DNA from 2 places in the Comamonas sp. 17RB genome. Region 1 is predicted to be linked to the other one. Evidence: riboswitches for the same ligand, from Rfam matches in the RefSeq annotation. Region 1 holds a riboswitch; the other holds the start of a gene.

Region 1 (7,904 bases):
CCGCTCAGCGGGCGTGGTAGGCGGCGATGGCCTTGCGCCCCTCGGCCGGGTCATCGGTGAAGATGCCATCGATGCCGGTGCGCAAAAAGGCTTCGAAGTCCGCCGCCACATTGCCGCGCGTGGCACCGTTTTCCACCGGGTGCGCTTTCAGGGCGGCAGGCAGAAAAGCGTTCTCGGGCCGCAGCGTCCACACATGCACCAGCAGCCCGGCGCGGTGGGCCGCCCCCACCAGGCCGGTGGGCGCAGCGTTCTTGCCCTCCTTGACCGGCACCACCATGGATTTGCTGGGGCCAATGCCGTTGGCGTAGGTGGCCACCTGGGCCAGGCCTTCGGGCGTGGTCAGGTCGGCATAACTGGGGCCCGCGCCGCGGGCCACGCTGTCGTAGGGCTGGCCCTTGGGGCTGAGCAGCTGCACCAGGCGCACCGTGCTGCGCGCGCGGATCCAGCGCAGGTTGTCCACCTCGAACGACTGCACCAGCACCGGCGCCTGGGCGTCGTTCCAGCCGTTGGCGGCCAGCACCTGCAGCAGCACCGGCTCCAGCGGCTTGCCGATCGACTGGAAATAGCTGGGGTGCTTGGTTTCCGGGTAGATGCCCACGGTGCGGCCGGTGCGCACGGTCTCGGCCTTGGCCAGGTCGATGATCTCCTGCAGCGTGGGCACCTCGAACTGGCCGTCAAAGCGCACATTGGCCGGCCGCACGGCGGGAATGCGCTCGCGCGCGCGCAGCGTCTTCAGCTCGGCCAGCGTGAAATCCTCCACAAACCAGCCGGTGATGCGCTCGCCGTCGATGGTCTTGGTGGTCTTGCGCGCCGCAAATTCGCGGCGGTCGGCCACATCGGTGGATGCCTCCTTCAGGCTGCCATCGGCGTTGAGCATGGCGATGGCATTTTCGTGCCGCGCCACCAGCACGCCATCCCGGGTGATGACCAGGTCGGGCTCGATGAAGTCCGCCCCGGCGGCAATGGCCACCCGGTAGGCCTCCAGCGTGTGCTCGGGACGCAGGGCCGAGGCCCCCCGGTGGGCAATCAGGGCCGGCTTGGGCGGCCAGGCGCCGGTACGGGGCGCGGTGGGGGAGGCCCCCTGTGCCGCGGCCGCCGCAGCAGGCGCCGGGGCCGGGCTGCTGCAGCCGGTCAGTCCCCACGGGCCCACCAGTGCAGCGGCGGTGGCGGTCAGGCAGTGGCGGCGGGTGATGGCGGGCATGGCAGTCTCCGGTTGCAAAGGTTTTTTCCATCCGCGCAGCGGCGCGGCGCTTTCTGCCCCTGATTTCACCACCAAACAGGCAGGGCTCCTCGCGGCGCCGCGCACCGCTTGCAAAGGGTTTTTCAGATTTCTGCCGCGTCCGTGCGGGCATAGGCCTGCAGCCAGCCCAGGCCCTGCGAAGTGCCGGCACGCGGGCGGTATTCGCAGCCGACCCAGCCGGTGTAGCCCAGCTGGTCCAGCAGATCGAACAGATAGGGGTAGTGCAGCTCGCCGCTGTCCGGCTCATGCCGGTCGGGCACGCCCGCAATCTGGATATGGCCCACGCGCCCGGTGGGCAGGTAGTGGCGCAGCTTCATGGCCACATCGCCTTCGACGATCTGGCAGTGGTACAGGTCCATCTGCACCTGCAGCCGGGGTGAATCCACGGCCTGCACCAGCGCATGCGCCTGGTCCTGACGCTGCAGGTAGTAGCCAGGCATGTCGCGGCCGTTGATGGGCTCGATCAGCAGCGCCACCCCCGCATCCTGCGCCTGCTGGGCGGCCCAGTGCAGGCGCTCCGTCACCAGGGCCTGCACGCCGGCATGGCTTTGGCCCGCCGGCAGCAGGCCGCTCATCACATGCACGCGCGGGCATTGCAGGACGCTGGCGTACTCCAGCGCCTGCTGCAGGCCCGCACGGAAGGCAGCATCCTGCCCGGCTAGGCACAGCGTGCCGCGGGCACCGGCATCCCAGGCGGTGGCCATGGCGTCCAGTGTGGTGCCGCCCGGCGGCGCGTTGAACAGCACCTGCTGCAGGCCATGGGCACGCAGCTGCTGCGCCAGCTGTGCTGGGGCATAGGCATAGGGAAACAGGTATTCCACCGCCCGGAAACCATCGCGCGCCGCAGCGGCAAAGCGTTCCAGAAACGGCAGCTCGGTGTACATCAACGACAGGTTGGCAGCGAACTGGGGCATGGGCCCATTATCGGAAGCGCCCTGCCCTGCTGTCTGTCACCGGTCTGTCGCAGGCGACGACATTGCGCCCGGCTGTGCGCCAGATCAACCTCTTTCGAGGCAGAACACCGCCGTGCTGGCGCGCAGATTCGGCAGGGTGCGAATCACCTGGCCTTCCCGCAGGCCGAAGGAATCGACCACGTTCAAGCGGTTCTTGTGCGCCAGCACCTCGAAGTCCTTGTACGTCCCAACGCGGATATTGGGCGTGTCATACCACTGGTACGGCAGGTGGCGCGTGACCGGCATGCGCCCGCGCAGCACCGAAAAGCGGTTGGGCCAGTGGGCGAAATTGGGGAAGGTGACCACGCTCATCCGGCCCACGCGCGCGGTTTCGCGCAACATCGTTTCGGTATTGCGCAAGTGTTGCAAAGTGTTTATCTGCAGCACCATGTCGAAGCTGTTGTCATCGAAGATGGCCAGGCCTTCATCCAGGTTCAGCTGCAGCACATTGACGCCGCGCTGCAGGCAGGCCAGCACGTTGTCGTCGCTGATCTCCACACCGTAGCCGGTACAGCCGCGTTCACGCTGCAGATACTGCAGAAAGGCGCCGTCGCCGCAGCCCAGATCGAGCACGCGGGCGCCCTGGGGCACCAGCTGGGCCAGTGCTTGCATGGTGGGGGTGGCGGTCATGCGCGGAACTCCTTGGCAATGCCTTCGAAATAGGCGCGCATGGCGGCCAGGTAGCGGGGGTCGTCCAGCAGAAAGGCGTCATGGCCGTGCGGGGCGTCGATCTCGGCATAGCCCACATCGCGCTGGTTCTGCAGCAGGGCATGCACGATCTCGCGGCTGCGCCCCGGGGCAAAGCGCCAGTCGGTGGTGAAGCTCACCAGGAAGAACTTGGCCAGCGTCTTGGACAGCGCCGCCTTCAGATTGCCGCCGTGCTTCTTGGCTGGGTCGAAGTAGTCCAGCGCCCGGGTGATCAGCAGGTAGGTGTTGGCGTCAAAGTAGCCGCTGAACTTGTCGCCCTGGTAGCGCAGATAGCTCTCGATTTCGAACTCGATGTCCTGGGTGGTGAACTGGATGTCCGGGCCGTTGCGCAGCGCACGGCCGAACTTCTGGTTCATCACATCGTCGCTCAGGTAGGTGATGTGGCCGATCATGCGGGCGATCCGCAGGCCGCGCTGCGGCACCACGCCATGGGCGTAGAAGTCGCCGCCGTGAAAATCCGGATCGGTGACGATGGCACGGCGCGCCACCTCGTTGAAGGCAATGTTCTCGGCGTTCAGATTGGGCGCACTGGCCACCACCACGGCGTGGCGCATGCGCTCCGGATACTGCAGCGTCCAGCTCAGTGCCTGCATGCCGCCCAGGCTGCCGCCCAGCACGGCCGCCATCTGCCGGATGCCCAGCCGGTCCAGCAGCAGCGCCTGGGCATTGACCCAGTCCTCCACCGTCAGCACCGGAAAGCTGGAGCCGTACACCGCGCCCGTGTCGGGGTTGGTGTGCATGGGGCCGGTGGAGCCGAAACAGGAGCCCAGGTTGTTGACCCCGATGACGAAGAACTTGTCGGTATCGACCGACTTGCCCGGGCCGATCATGTTGTCCCACCAGCCTTCGCTCTTGGGCTGGCCTTCGTAGACACCCGCCACATGGTGCGAGGCGTTGAGCGCGTGGCACACCAGGATGGCGTTGGACTTGTCGGCGTTCAGCGTTCCGTAGGTTTCGAACGCAAGGGTGTAGTCGCGGATGCTGTGGCCGCTTTGCAGCGGCAGCGCATCCGGAAAATGCATGGATTGCGGTGTGGCGATGAAGGACATGAAAAAACCCGGCATCGCTAAAAACGAGGCCGGGTCGATAGATGTCGTCGGACGGGTCTTTAGCAGGATTTATAAAGCGCCCGCAAGCTGTAGCAAATCGGCGCGTGAGCGGCAATTATGCCAAATCCTTGAGCATGGGCGCAAACAGCGCCAGCAAGCCCAGCACCAGGAAAATGACCGCCGACACCAGATGCACCATGCGGATGGGCACCTTCTTGACCAGCTTGTCGCCCAGCCACACCACCGGGGCGTTGGCCAGCATCATGCCGAAAGTGGTGCCCGCCACCACCCAGACATAGGCGCCGCTGTACTGGGCCGCCAGCATCACCGTGGCGATCTGGGTCTTGTCGCCCATCTCGGCCAGGAAGAAGGCAATCAGCGTGGTGCCGAACACGCCCCAGCGGGAATGCTGGGACGTGCCGTCATCGTCCAGCTTGTCGGGAATCAGCATCCACACCGCCATGGCGATGAAGGACAGGCCCAGGATCCAGCGCATGGCGTCCGGGCCGACCATCTGGGTCACCCAGGCGCCCACGGCGCCGGCCAGGGCATGGTTGACCAGCGTGGCCACCAGAATGCCCAGCACGATGGGCCAGGGCTTGCGAAAGCGTGCCGCCAGTACGAGGGAGAGCAGTTGGGTTTTGTCGCCCATCTCGGCCAGGGCGACGATGGCGGTAGAAACAAGGAAAGCGTCCATGGTGGGGTTATCTTGTGTAAATCACGGCCGGATGATTGCGAGCGCGCATTGACCACACCCCGACTCCGGCACGTGGATCGGTGTGTAGTCAATGGTCTCGCCCAGCTCCAACAAGAGAACCGCGTACGCCATAGGGCAAAGCCCCAAGTCTGTTGACGCACGCTTTTGGCACCTTGCGTACCAAACGGGCTACTCCCCAAAGACAAACGGCATTCTACCGCCCCGCCGTGGTGCACTGCGTTTAAATGGGGTTTCCGGGTTTTCTCGGATGACATGTTGTAAGCAGCACAAAGTTGTCTATACCCTGTGAAACTCGCATTCTTATGATTGATAATGCCTTGAGCTTTTGTGCTTATCACAGAGGCCAGTGCGTTAGCGTCTCTACCGTCGTCACGTTTGCGGACACCTAGGGCTCCATCGCGTTTTCACTTTTTTCCTGGAGTCTTCCATGGGTAACAAACTCTACGTCGGCAACCTGCCGTACTCTTTCCGCGACAACGATCTGCAACAAGCTTTCAGCGAATTTGGCAATGTCAGCAGCGCCAAGGTCATGATGGAGCGTGACACCGGCCGTTCCAAGGGCTTCGGCTTTGTGGAAATGGGCAGCGATGCTGAAGCCCAAGCCGCCATCCAAGGCCTGCACGGCCAAAACCACGGCGGCCGTGACCTGGTGGTCAACGAAGCCCGTCCGATGGCTCCCCGCCCTCCCCGCAGCGGCGGCTTCGGCGGCGGCAACTACGGTGGTGGTGGCGATTTCGGCGGTGGCCGTCGCAACAGCTACTAAATAGCCCGCGCTTTTACGCCTCAACGTCAAAGCGAAAAGAAAGGAACCTTCGGGTTCCTTTTTTGTTTAGAAATGTCACAAATTTACCCGCCCAACGGTAATGCTTCTTTTGCTCCCCCATTAATAATGTTTTACGGGAATACTCCCGCGGGTGATCTGCAGGTCCGTTTTCCAGCGCGCGGTGCGATGAAGGCTTGTATAGGTCAAACAAAGAAGGATATTGAGGAGCGATTGATGGGAAATAAGTTGTACGTAGGAAACCTGCCCTACGGCGTGCGTGACAATGATCTGGAACAGGCCTTCTCCCAGTTTGGCACCGTGACAAGCGCCAAGGTCATGATGGAGCGTGACACGGGTCGCTCCAAAGGTTTTGGATTCGTGGAAATGGGCAGCGATGCCGAAGCCAGTGCCGCCGTCCAGGGCATGAATGGCCAGCCGCTGGGCGGGCGCAGCCTGGTGGTCAATGAAGCCCGCCCCATGGAACCCCGTCCGCCCCGCAGCTTCGGTGGTGGCGGTGGCGGTGGCGGCTATGGCGACGGCGGTGGCCGCCGCGACAGCTACGGCGGTGGTGGTGGCGGCGGTGGCGGCTACAACCGCGACCGCGAAGGCGGTGGTGGCTACGGTGGCGGCCGCCAGGACGGCGGCTTCCGCAGCCCCTATGGCTCGGGCCCGCGTGGCCGTGGCGGCTATGGCGGCGGCGGTGGTGGCGGCTACAACGGCGAATAAGCCCACCGCATTACCTCTGCTGCAAAAAAAGGCCTCTGACAGAGGCCTTTTTTTATGGAAACTTTCCCGTGGATCTTTGCGCGGCCATGCCGGCCACATATTCGGTCCGCGGTATTAACGCCCGGGCTCCAGCACCCCCCGCACGCGCCCCTGCATTTGCACCACCCGCGACACATTGTCGTAATCCAGCTGGTCGGCCGTAAACCGGTCCTTGCCCTGGGTCAGCACCACCGGCAAATGCGATTTCACCCGTTCTTCCTGGGTCCAGGCATGCAGAAACTCGCCTTCAAACTGCATGGGTGACTTGGGCGGCAGAGGCTGCCGAATCACCACCGCATTGCCCCACAGCTGGACTTCCGAGGCATCCGAATTGCTGATGCCTTTCTTGGCCGTGGCCGTGGTCTTGGCACCGTCCGGGGCATAGCCGCGCATATCCACATTCTGGATTTCCAGGGTATCGGTATCGGGGTAATGGTCGGCCTGGTCCCCCCGGATTTCGCTTTGCATGCGCCCCTGCACATCGAAATCCTTCACCATGAAGTGGACCATGGTGTAGTCCGGGTCGTGGCCCACGGACCGCTCCTGCGCCGTTTTGGGCGCAGACGGCGCATTGCGCACCAGCCACCATGAGCCCAGCGCCAGCAGCGCCATCAGCAGCACCGGCAGGTACAGGGACAGGCTTTCCCAGGAGCGGCGGACAGCTTGGATCATGGCAGATAGGCTTCCAGCAACCGGCGGTAGGCCCCGGTCGCAATCAACAGCAGGTCACAGACCGCGCGCACGGCCCCCTGTCCACCGGACTGGGGCGTCACAAAATCCGCGACCGCCAGGCACTCGGCATGCGCATTGGCCGGCGCACAGGCCAGCGCACTGCGGCTGAGCATGGGCAGGTCGGGCCAGTCGTCGCCCATGGCCGCAGCCTGGTGCCATTCCAGCCCCAGCGTATCGAGGATGGCCTGGGCAGCGGGCAGCTTGTCTTCCGTGCCGTAGCGCACATGGGTGACCCCCAGTTGCTGCAGGCGCAGACGCAGCGGTGCCGAATCCCGCCCGGTCACCACCGCAGGCGTGATGCCGGCTTTTTGCAGCAGCTTGATGCCGTGTCCGTCCAGGGTGTTGAAGCGCTTGTACGTTTCACCCTGCTCGGAAAACAGCAGGCCGCCGTCGGTCAGCACTCCGTCCACGTCCAGGAACAGCACGCGCACGTTCTGTGCCTTCAGCAGCAGATCGGGGGGAAATTGCAAAGCAGCGTGGGCCATCAGATCACCTTGGCGCGCATCAGGTCACGGATGTGCACGATACCGGCCAGCCGGCCTGCGGCATCCACCGCCATCACCGAGGTGATGCCGTGCTGCTCCATCAACTGGGCCGCGTCCACCGCCAGCGCTTCCGTGCTGACGGTCTTGGGGCGGGCGTGCATCAGCTGGCCGGCCGTGGCCGTGCGCAGCTCGGTGCCCGCTTCGATGCAGCGGCGCAGATCGCCGTCGGTGAAGATGCCCTGCACCTGCTGCTGTGCATCGACCACCACGGCGCAGCCCAGGCCCTTGGCGCCCATTTCGCGCATCAGCGTGCTGAAGTCGGCATCCGGCTGCACCGCAGGCACATCGCTGCCGGAACGCATCACATCGGCCACATGGGTCAGCAGCTTGCGGCCCAGCGATCCGCCGGGGTGCGAACGGGCAAAGTCCTCGGCCCGGAAACCGCGCGCATCCAGCAGCGCCATGGCCAGGGCATCCCCCAGCGCCAGCTG
Region 2 (7,904 bases), on a different contig from region 1:
GCTATGTGAAGCAGGGCATCATCCCCACACTGGGCGATCTGGCCCGCGTGATGGCGCCCACCACCCTGGTGTTCGAAGAAGACTGAATAGGACTGAAGCAGCCCCAGGCGCAATGATGCGCAGCGGTGCGCAGGCACAGCGGCGCGGCCCATCGGCAGCCCCCGGACATCCCACCCCAACAAATAGCCCCGGCGCTCAGGCTCCGGGGCTTTTTTATCGCTGGCGGGGCTGCGGGGCGGCTGGCCTATACCGATCTACTCCGACCTATACCGCCCCATTCAACCTGACAGCCGACCGTCCGAGCCGCCACGCATGGTGGTGCGCAGCGGCCCGGGGTGCCGTCATTTTTTCTTCTTCCAGGCTGCGTAGTACTCGTCGGCCATGCTGCGCAGGGCCCGGCCGATGCGCGCATATTCGAACTCGTTGAGGTTGGCCAGCGAGGCGCGGCCCGAGGGGTGCGGGGTGCCGAAGCCCCGGCCCGGCAGCAGCACGATGCCGGTTTCATCGGCGATGCGGAACAGCAGCTCGTTGGCCGCAAAGCTGCCCTTCACCCAGGCCGCAAACTCGGCGCCGTAGAGCTGCTCGGAGATCTTCTCCAGATCCAGCAGGGTGTAGTAGTCCACCGAGTTCTCGTCGTCGGGGACCTCGATGCCCAGCTCGGCGTACATCGCGCCCTGGCGCCGGCGGATGACGCCTTTGAGCGCCGCCTTGTAATGGTTGCTCTCGTCCATCAGTGCGAACAGCGAGAACAGCACCATCTGCACCTGCTGGGGCGTGGACAGCCCGGCCGTGTGGTTGAGTGCCACGGTGCGGCTGTCGGCCACCAGACGGTCGATGAACTTCAGCCCGGGCACATCGGTGGTGATGGACGCGTACCGGTGTTCGAGCGAGGTCTTGTCGGCCGCAGACAGGGCCGCCAGCTTCTGGTCGATCACATTGTTCTGGTGCAGGGCGATGGTGCCCAGCCGCCAGCCCGTGGCGCCGAAGTACTTGGAGAACGAATACACCAGGATGGTGTTCATCGGGCACACCGAGAACAACGAACGGAAGTCGTCAGCGAAGGTACCGTAGACATCGTCCGTCAGGATCATCAGATCGGGCCGGTCGTTCTTGACGATCTGGGCAATCTTTTCCAGGCCGTGGTCGTTGAGCTTCACGGATGGCGGGTTGGAGGGATTGATACAGAAAAAGATCTTGATCGCCGGGTCCTTGAGCTTGTCCAGCTCGGAGTCCGGATACTGCCAGCCGGCCTCCGGATCGGCGTTGATTGCCACGGCTTCCAGCCCGTAGGTTTCCAGCTCCGGAATCTCGATGTAGGGGGTGAACACCGGCATGCCGATGGCCACCTTGTCGCCCTTGCTCACCAGCTTGTTCTGCTTGAGCGAATCGAAGATGTAGGTCATGGCGGCGGTGCCGCCTTCGGTGGCGAAGATGTCCACCTTCTTTGCCGACACGCGGCCGCCCACCATCTCCTGCATCACATACTGGCGCACGATCTGCTCGCTGACGCGCAGCATGCGCGGCGGCACGGGGTAGTTGCAGCCCAGCACCCCTTCCACCATTTCGTGCAGGAATTCCGAGGCGGACAGCCCCAGCTGGTCCCGCACATAGCTCAGCGCGCGGCGCAGAAAGGCCACGCCTTCCTGGTCCTGGAATTCACTGAGAAAGCGCTCGAAACGGCCTTCGATGCCTTCGATCTGCGGCAGCCCGCCGATGCCGCCGTGCATATAGGAAAAGGACAGCTCCGATTCCGTGGCCGCGAACAGCCCCAGGCGGAAGAAGGCCCGGCGCGGCACGGTGGCAAGGAAGTTGGGGTTGCCGCGGCCGGCGTTCAGCATGTCCTTGGCGGGTCGGCCGGAGGCCAGCTTGATCAACTCATCCTTGAGTTCGAAAGGGCTCAGCTTGGTGAATTGGCTGTAATCAGTCATCTCAATCTACTCCGTTTCAAAGTTGAAGTCAGGCAAAGGCCACGACCAAAGGGCCCAACAGCGTCAGGAACACATTCGCAAGCGCATAGGTGACGGCAAACGGGGTGGTCGGAATCGAATTTCCGGCCTTGTCCAGCACCTCACCGAATGCAGGGTTGGCGCTGCGTGATCCGGACAGCGCGCCCGCAAAGATCGCCACGTTGTCATAGCGCAGCACGTAGCGGCCGACCAGCATCGTGAGGATCATCGGAAGAATCGTCACGACCACACCAATCAGGAAGATGGACAGGCCGCTCTGCGCAATCGTGTGCACGGCTTCCTGGCCCGACTGCAGGCCCACCACCGCGACAAAGCCGGCCAGGCCCAGGTCGCGCAACAGCGTGGAGGCACTGCTGGGCATATTGCCCATGTTCATGTGGCGGCTGCGGTACCAGCCAAAGGCCAGGCCGGACAGCAGTGCACCGCCGCCCGCGCCCAGGGTCAGTGGAATCGCGCCGATGCGCACCACGAACAGGCCGATCAACAGGCCGACGACCAGGCCCAGGCCGTGGAACACAAAGTCCGTCTTGTCGCTGGGAATGATGGCCGGCCCGACGCGACCTGCCAGGCGCTGCAGGTCTTCCTGCACGCCGTGGACGGTGACCACGTCGCCGGCTTCGATGACCGTGTCGTCCTTGAGGTCCAGCTTCACCCCGCCGCGCGATGCCCCCAGCACGTAGATGCCGTGCCGCAGATCGGTGCTGAGCGTGATGATGGCGCGCACGGTCTGGCCCACGAACTCCTTGCCGCCAATCTGTATGTCGCGCGTGGTGACCACCAGCTCCATGCCGGGCTCGGACAGCGTTTCTGGTCCGATCAGCGCTTCAAGCCCGACCACGCCGCTGCGGCGGCCGACGATGAGCAGCAGGTCATCGTCCTGGAGCACCAGCTCCGGGCTGACGCCAATGGGCTTGCCGTCGCGCTGGACCCGCTCGACCGTGATCGGCCCGCCGCTGACGCTGTGCTCCAGCGCCGCAACGGTCTTGCCGGCCCCCACCTGCACGCGGTACACGCGGCCCACGATGTCGGGCAGTGCGGGCGTCTCGCCGTGGCCGTAGACCCGTGCGCCCTTCAGGGCTTCGGCCTCGGCCTTGATGGCGTCATCGCGGATGCTGCGGCGCATGAACCACGGCAGGATGTTGACGCAGACAATGATGGCGCCGAACGAGCCGAAGATATAGGTCACCGCGTAGCCGATGGCCACATTGGCCTGCAGGCGCTGCGACTCGTCTGCGGCCAGCCCCAGTTTGTCGATGGCAGAGCTGGCCGTGCCGATGATGGCCGATTGCGTCAGTCCGCCAGCGGCAATGCCTGCCGCCAGGCCCTTGTCCAGCTCGAACATGCGCGCCAGCACCACCACCGTGACCAGCCCACTGAGCGCCAGCACGGCCGCCATGACGATCTCGCGGATGGTCTGGCGTCCCAGGGAACGGAAGAATTGGGGGCCGCTTTCAAAACCCACGGCGTAGATGAAGAGCGCGAACAGAATCGACTTGACGCCGTTGTCGATGGTCACGCCCACCTGGCTGATGGCGACCGCTGCAAGCAGCGATCCGGCCACTCCGCCGAGCTGGAATTTACCGAACTGGAATTTACCGATCCAATACCCCAAGGCCAGGGAAAGGAAGAGCGCTATCTCGGGAGAATGCTTGAAGATACCGGAAACGTACTGCATGAGACCTCCTTCTTCGTGCGTAACTTTTATCAGAACATTCGCAATAAAAGATGACCACTCAAAAGCGAGGATTTGGTGGCGCTGCCGGATAAATTGGTGCATGGCATCCGCTGGTTTCAGACGCAGAGTCCTCCTTTTCTCCGACAAAAATTCGCGTGGAACACCTCTGTTTTTGAAACACTTCGGCACAAAAAACATGCCCTGATACCCATATGTGGATGGGTGGCAGCAGACGGTTGACAGGACAGAAAAAAATGGGAAAGGCGATGGCACCCATATCCGTGACGGCGGCATATTGGGACGCCGCAAAAGTGCGGCCCATGCGCGTTCTGCCACGCTGAAAAAATCACGCAATTCGGCTGCCCCCAATATGGACCTGCTATAAAAACGCAAGCCCCTATGCACGGCAAGAAACCATGCCGCATTGGCTGTCGGCAACTTTTTCTTCATAAAAAATCCCGCCGGCAGCGGGATTTTTTATGGGCGCCCATAAATATCTCTTTGGCCTATTTACGGCCCACCCTGCGCATGCCCATCAGAAGCTTTGTGGCGGTCAGGCACAGTCGAAAAATGGGGCACATTCACACATCCACGGAACCAGCGCTGCAATGGATGGCGGTGCAGCACTGGCCGTGGATATGGTGCCGTTCTCAGGCGACGGACAGATGCTCGTACAGAATCAGCGAACCAATGGCGATCAGCACCAGGCCGCCCACGGCCTCTGCCCACCGGCCCGTGATGTGACCCAGCAGGCGCCCCACCATGACGCCCAGCGTCACCATGGCGAAAGTGGCAAACCCGATGCTCAGCGCCACCACGGTGATGTTCACATCCAGGAACGCCAGGCCGACGCCCACCGCCATGGCATCGATGCTGGTGGCAAAACCGGTGGCCACCAGCAGCCAGAACCCGTGCCGTGCGGGCTTGCTCATCTCCGGTGCATCGGCGTGCTGGAACGCTCCCACCACCATGCGCAGGCCCAGCACCAGCAGCAGGACAAAGGCGATCCAGTGGTCCCAGGATTTGACGTAGTCGGCAGCGGCATAGCCCAGCGCCCAGCCGACCAGCGGAGTGATGGCCTCGATGACACCAAAGATCAGGCCGGTGCGCACAGCCTCTGACCAACGGGGTTTCACAAGGGCGGATCCTTTGCCAATGGCGGCAGCAAAGGCATCCGTGGACATGGCGAGCGCCAAAAGGGTGACGGAAGCAGCGTTCATCTGGGGTTCTGAGAATACGGTCGGGCCTGAGCACAACGGCATGCCTCCACTGCCCGACCTGCGTCGTGGTGACATGCCGATGGTCTCGCCAACCGAAGAACGGATGTCTGCGCCACAGCATGAAGATGCCGAGTGTGTTGACGCAGACGCTTCCAGGGCGGAAGCAGGCTACTCCCCAAGGGAACCCGCAGTCTAAACGCGCCGTGTCCGCTTTTCGCGAATGGCGCCAAAGGCCTTATTTCACAGCTGGAATGCGTTGCATTGCACTTGCAGCGCATCGCTCGCACTTCCGGGGTCCTCCGGAAGTTTTCATGCCATGGATAGCGCGCGCAGCCTGGCTGCAGCCACCGGCACACCTACACCTGCAACAGCCTTGCCACGCAAGGCAAGGCACTGCCCATGCATGGCCCGGGGTGGCATGGCAACGGCCCATCGTTCCACGCCGGACCCGGTGCATTGCTCCCTGCTGCGCTGCCGGGCATGGCGGACGCGCCAGAAGACAGCGACTTTTTCATTCCGCTGTCACCCTGTAGGTGGCCTCTGCAGCGAGAGCAACCGCTGACCGACGCTGTCTTTACACAATTCTGTTTCAGTTTGATACAAACTAGCCGATAAACGGTAGACAGCAGATCACGTTCAAGGAGTCATCAATGAGGCGGTGCATTATCAAAGTCGAAGGGGCGTACTACACCGCCCTGTTCCCCAGCACCTGCGCGGCCCTTGAAGATGCCATGCGGCGATTTCCCAGGGCATCCGCCATCAGCGTGAGAACCGTGCAGCGCCTGTACCGCTGCATGGCGGTGCACTGATTCCAGTCCAGGTCCTACCGTTCACAGGCTTTACCTTTTTGCCGGGCCTGGGAGCGTCTCCTCCCTCCCTCTCTTCAGTTCCCACGCACGCCGCAAGGCACCGGCTTTTTTCTTCGGCATCCGTTGCCAAACAGGGGCAGCCACCAACCACAGGGAGCACAACACGCGATCGCACCCGACGGTCTCCGCGCACATGGAAGCGATGCACCGGCGCCATCGCATGAGAACAGATACCCCTTTGCGCTAAACGCACGCCACACACCGCACCGGCATTCGGATACCTGCGCACCAGCTCCGAGCGCAGGGCCGGCGGTGGCATGGGTCAGGCCTCAGCATGCCGGCGCGGCAGTGCGCTAAGCCTGGGCCGGCACCGGGAAACTCCAGGCATGTGCAGGCACCACCGAGCAGAACGCTCCAGCCAGCGTGGCGTTGTGGTGTGCCACGATCTGCTCGGCACGCAGCTGAGGGCTGTCTGCGCAGGTGTGCGCATCGGCAATGAGCACGGCCTCCAGGCCCAGATCGCGCGCAGCCCGGCAAGTGGTGTCCACGCAATACTGGGTTTTCATTCCGGTGATGACCACGCCGCTCACGCCAGCAGCGTGGAACTTGTCCAGCAGACCGGTCCCTGCAAAAGCGCTGGGGCGGTGCTTTTCAAACACCACTTCACTACCGTCCAGCTGCAACTCCGGCGCCAGTTCGGTCAACGGGCTGCCAGGGCCGATGGGCGTGCCCACGGGACCGATGTGCCGTGCCAGAAAAATGGGGGCTCCGGCGCGCCGCGCCTGGGCCATCAGCGTGTTGATGGTCTCCAGCATCTCGGTGCAGCGCCACATGGATTCGGGACCGTGGACCAGCCCGACTTGGACATCGAGGACTAACAGGGCAAACATGTATGCATTTCCTTGCGTGGTGCCAGCGGCGCAAGGGCATAAAAAAAGCCCTGTCCATTGCTGGCGGGCCTGGGAAGTGGATCGACCGATCGCTCACGGCACTTCACACGGTCCGCAATCAGCGGTCGTGGAGGTAGTGGAGGTAGTGGTGGTGAGTGTGCAGCGAACCATGGAACCCCACTGTAGCAAGTTTTTGCGCTGCAGCATCCATAGCGACGCCGCTGTGGCAACTCCCACGACTCCCCGCGACGACGCCAGCGCAGGCCTCCTCGGCACGGCGCCAGTACCAAGGGATATCGGAAGCCGGGCTCTGCCGATCATCGGGAGGCATGACCGCCCTCCCGGGTGCCAGCAAGGCTGATGGCCCGGTGCACTGCGCCCAGTGCATGCGAGAGGGACACAACGGTGTTCCAGCGCAACCTGGACGGGCCCCTGTCGGGAAAAAGTTGCCAAGCTGTAAGCAATGGTAGATATTCTGAAAAAGAGAGTCTCGACACCCGTTACCAGGGAGATCTGATGCTTGCAGGAACCACAGAGAGGCCGTTTCGCCCGCAGATTCTGGCGGTGGACGATTCACCGGACAACCTGTGGCTTCTGTCGGGCCTGCTCAAGGCCAAATACCAGTTGAAGCTCGCCAGTTCCGGCGAGAAGGCCTTGGAAATCATTGCCCAGGAAACACTTCCTGACTTGGTACTGCTGGACGTGATGATGTCCGGGATGTCGGGCTACGAGGTCTGCCGCAGGCTCAAGGAGTCGTCCAGAACCCGGCATATCCCCATCATTTTTTTGACGGCCATGACCAGCACGGCCGATGAAACCACCGGACTGGAGGTCGGCGCGGCCGACTTCATCAGCAAGCCCATCAATCCGCCCATTCTGCTGGCACGCGTGGCATCGCAGTTGCAGGCCAAGATCGGGGCGGACATCCTGCGGAACCAGAATGAGTTTCTCGACTTCGAGGTGCACAGGCGCACCCGCGAACTGGCGGCCATCCAGGATGTCACCATCCTGGCAATGGCCTCGCTGGCGGAAACCCGTGACAACGAGACCGGCAACCATATCCGCCGGACCCAGCACTATGTGAAGGTGCTGGCCACAGCGCTGAAAGACCACCCGCGCTTCCGTCTACACCTTGATGGCAATGTGATCGACATGCTGTTCAAGTCCGCGCCCTTGCATGACATCGGCAAGATCGGCATTCCCGACCGGATCCTGCTGAAGCCGGGCCGCTTCGAGCCACAGGAGTTCGAGGTCATGAAGACCCACACCACCTTGGGCCGGGATTCAATACAGCATGCAGAAGACCAACTGGGCATGGCGGTGGACTTCCTGAAATACGCCAA

Evidence for each region. A riboswitch is a leader RNA that binds a small molecule or an ion and turns the genes downstream of it on or off. The one in region 1 is predicted to bind manganese.
Region 2: it holds a riboswitch for manganese, as region 1 does, so the genes downstream of both, mntP (manganese efflux pump MntP) here and QM470_RS18560 (TMEM165/GDT1 family protein) in region 1, are expected to answer to the same signal.

What each region holds. Positions count from the first base shown of each region.
Region 1 covers NZ_JASHHY010000010.1:211,695-219,598, forward strand. Annotated here, with positions in the region: gene QM470_RS18540 (glycerophosphodiester phosphodiesterase) at 5-1,201, opposite strand; gene otnI (2-oxo-tetronate isomerase) at 1,324-2,154, opposite strand; gene metW (methionine biosynthesis protein MetW) at 2,239-2,823, opposite strand; gene metX (homoserine O-succinyltransferase MetX) at 2,820-3,950, opposite strand; gene QM470_RS18560 (TMEM165/GDT1 family protein) at 4,066-4,647, opposite strand; yybP-ykoY riboswitch at 4,751-4,857, opposite strand; gene rbp (RNA-binding regulator) at 5,096-5,431, shown strand; gene rbp (RNA-binding regulator) at 5,666-6,157, shown strand; gene lptC (LPS export ABC transporter periplasmic protein LptC) at 6,272-6,868, opposite strand; gene QM470_RS18580 (KdsC family phosphatase) at 6,865-7,413, opposite strand; gene QM470_RS18585 (KpsF/GutQ family sugar-phosphate isomerase) at 7,413-7,904, opposite strand, start outside.
Region 2 covers NZ_JASHHY010000005.1:279,777-287,680, reverse strand. Annotated here, with positions in the region: gene QM470_RS11360 (M14 family metallopeptidase) at 1-86, shown strand, start outside; gene QM470_RS11355 (bifunctional aspartate transaminase/aspartate 4-decarboxylase) at 342-1,928, opposite strand; gene aspT (aspartate-alanine antiporter) at 1,957-3,642, opposite strand; gene mntP (manganese efflux pump MntP) at 4,293-4,862, opposite strand; yybP-ykoY riboswitch at 4,882-5,044, opposite strand; gene QM470_RS11340 (cysteine hydrolase family protein) at 6,025-6,561, opposite strand; gene QM470_RS11335 (response regulator) at 7,078-7,904, shown strand, end outside.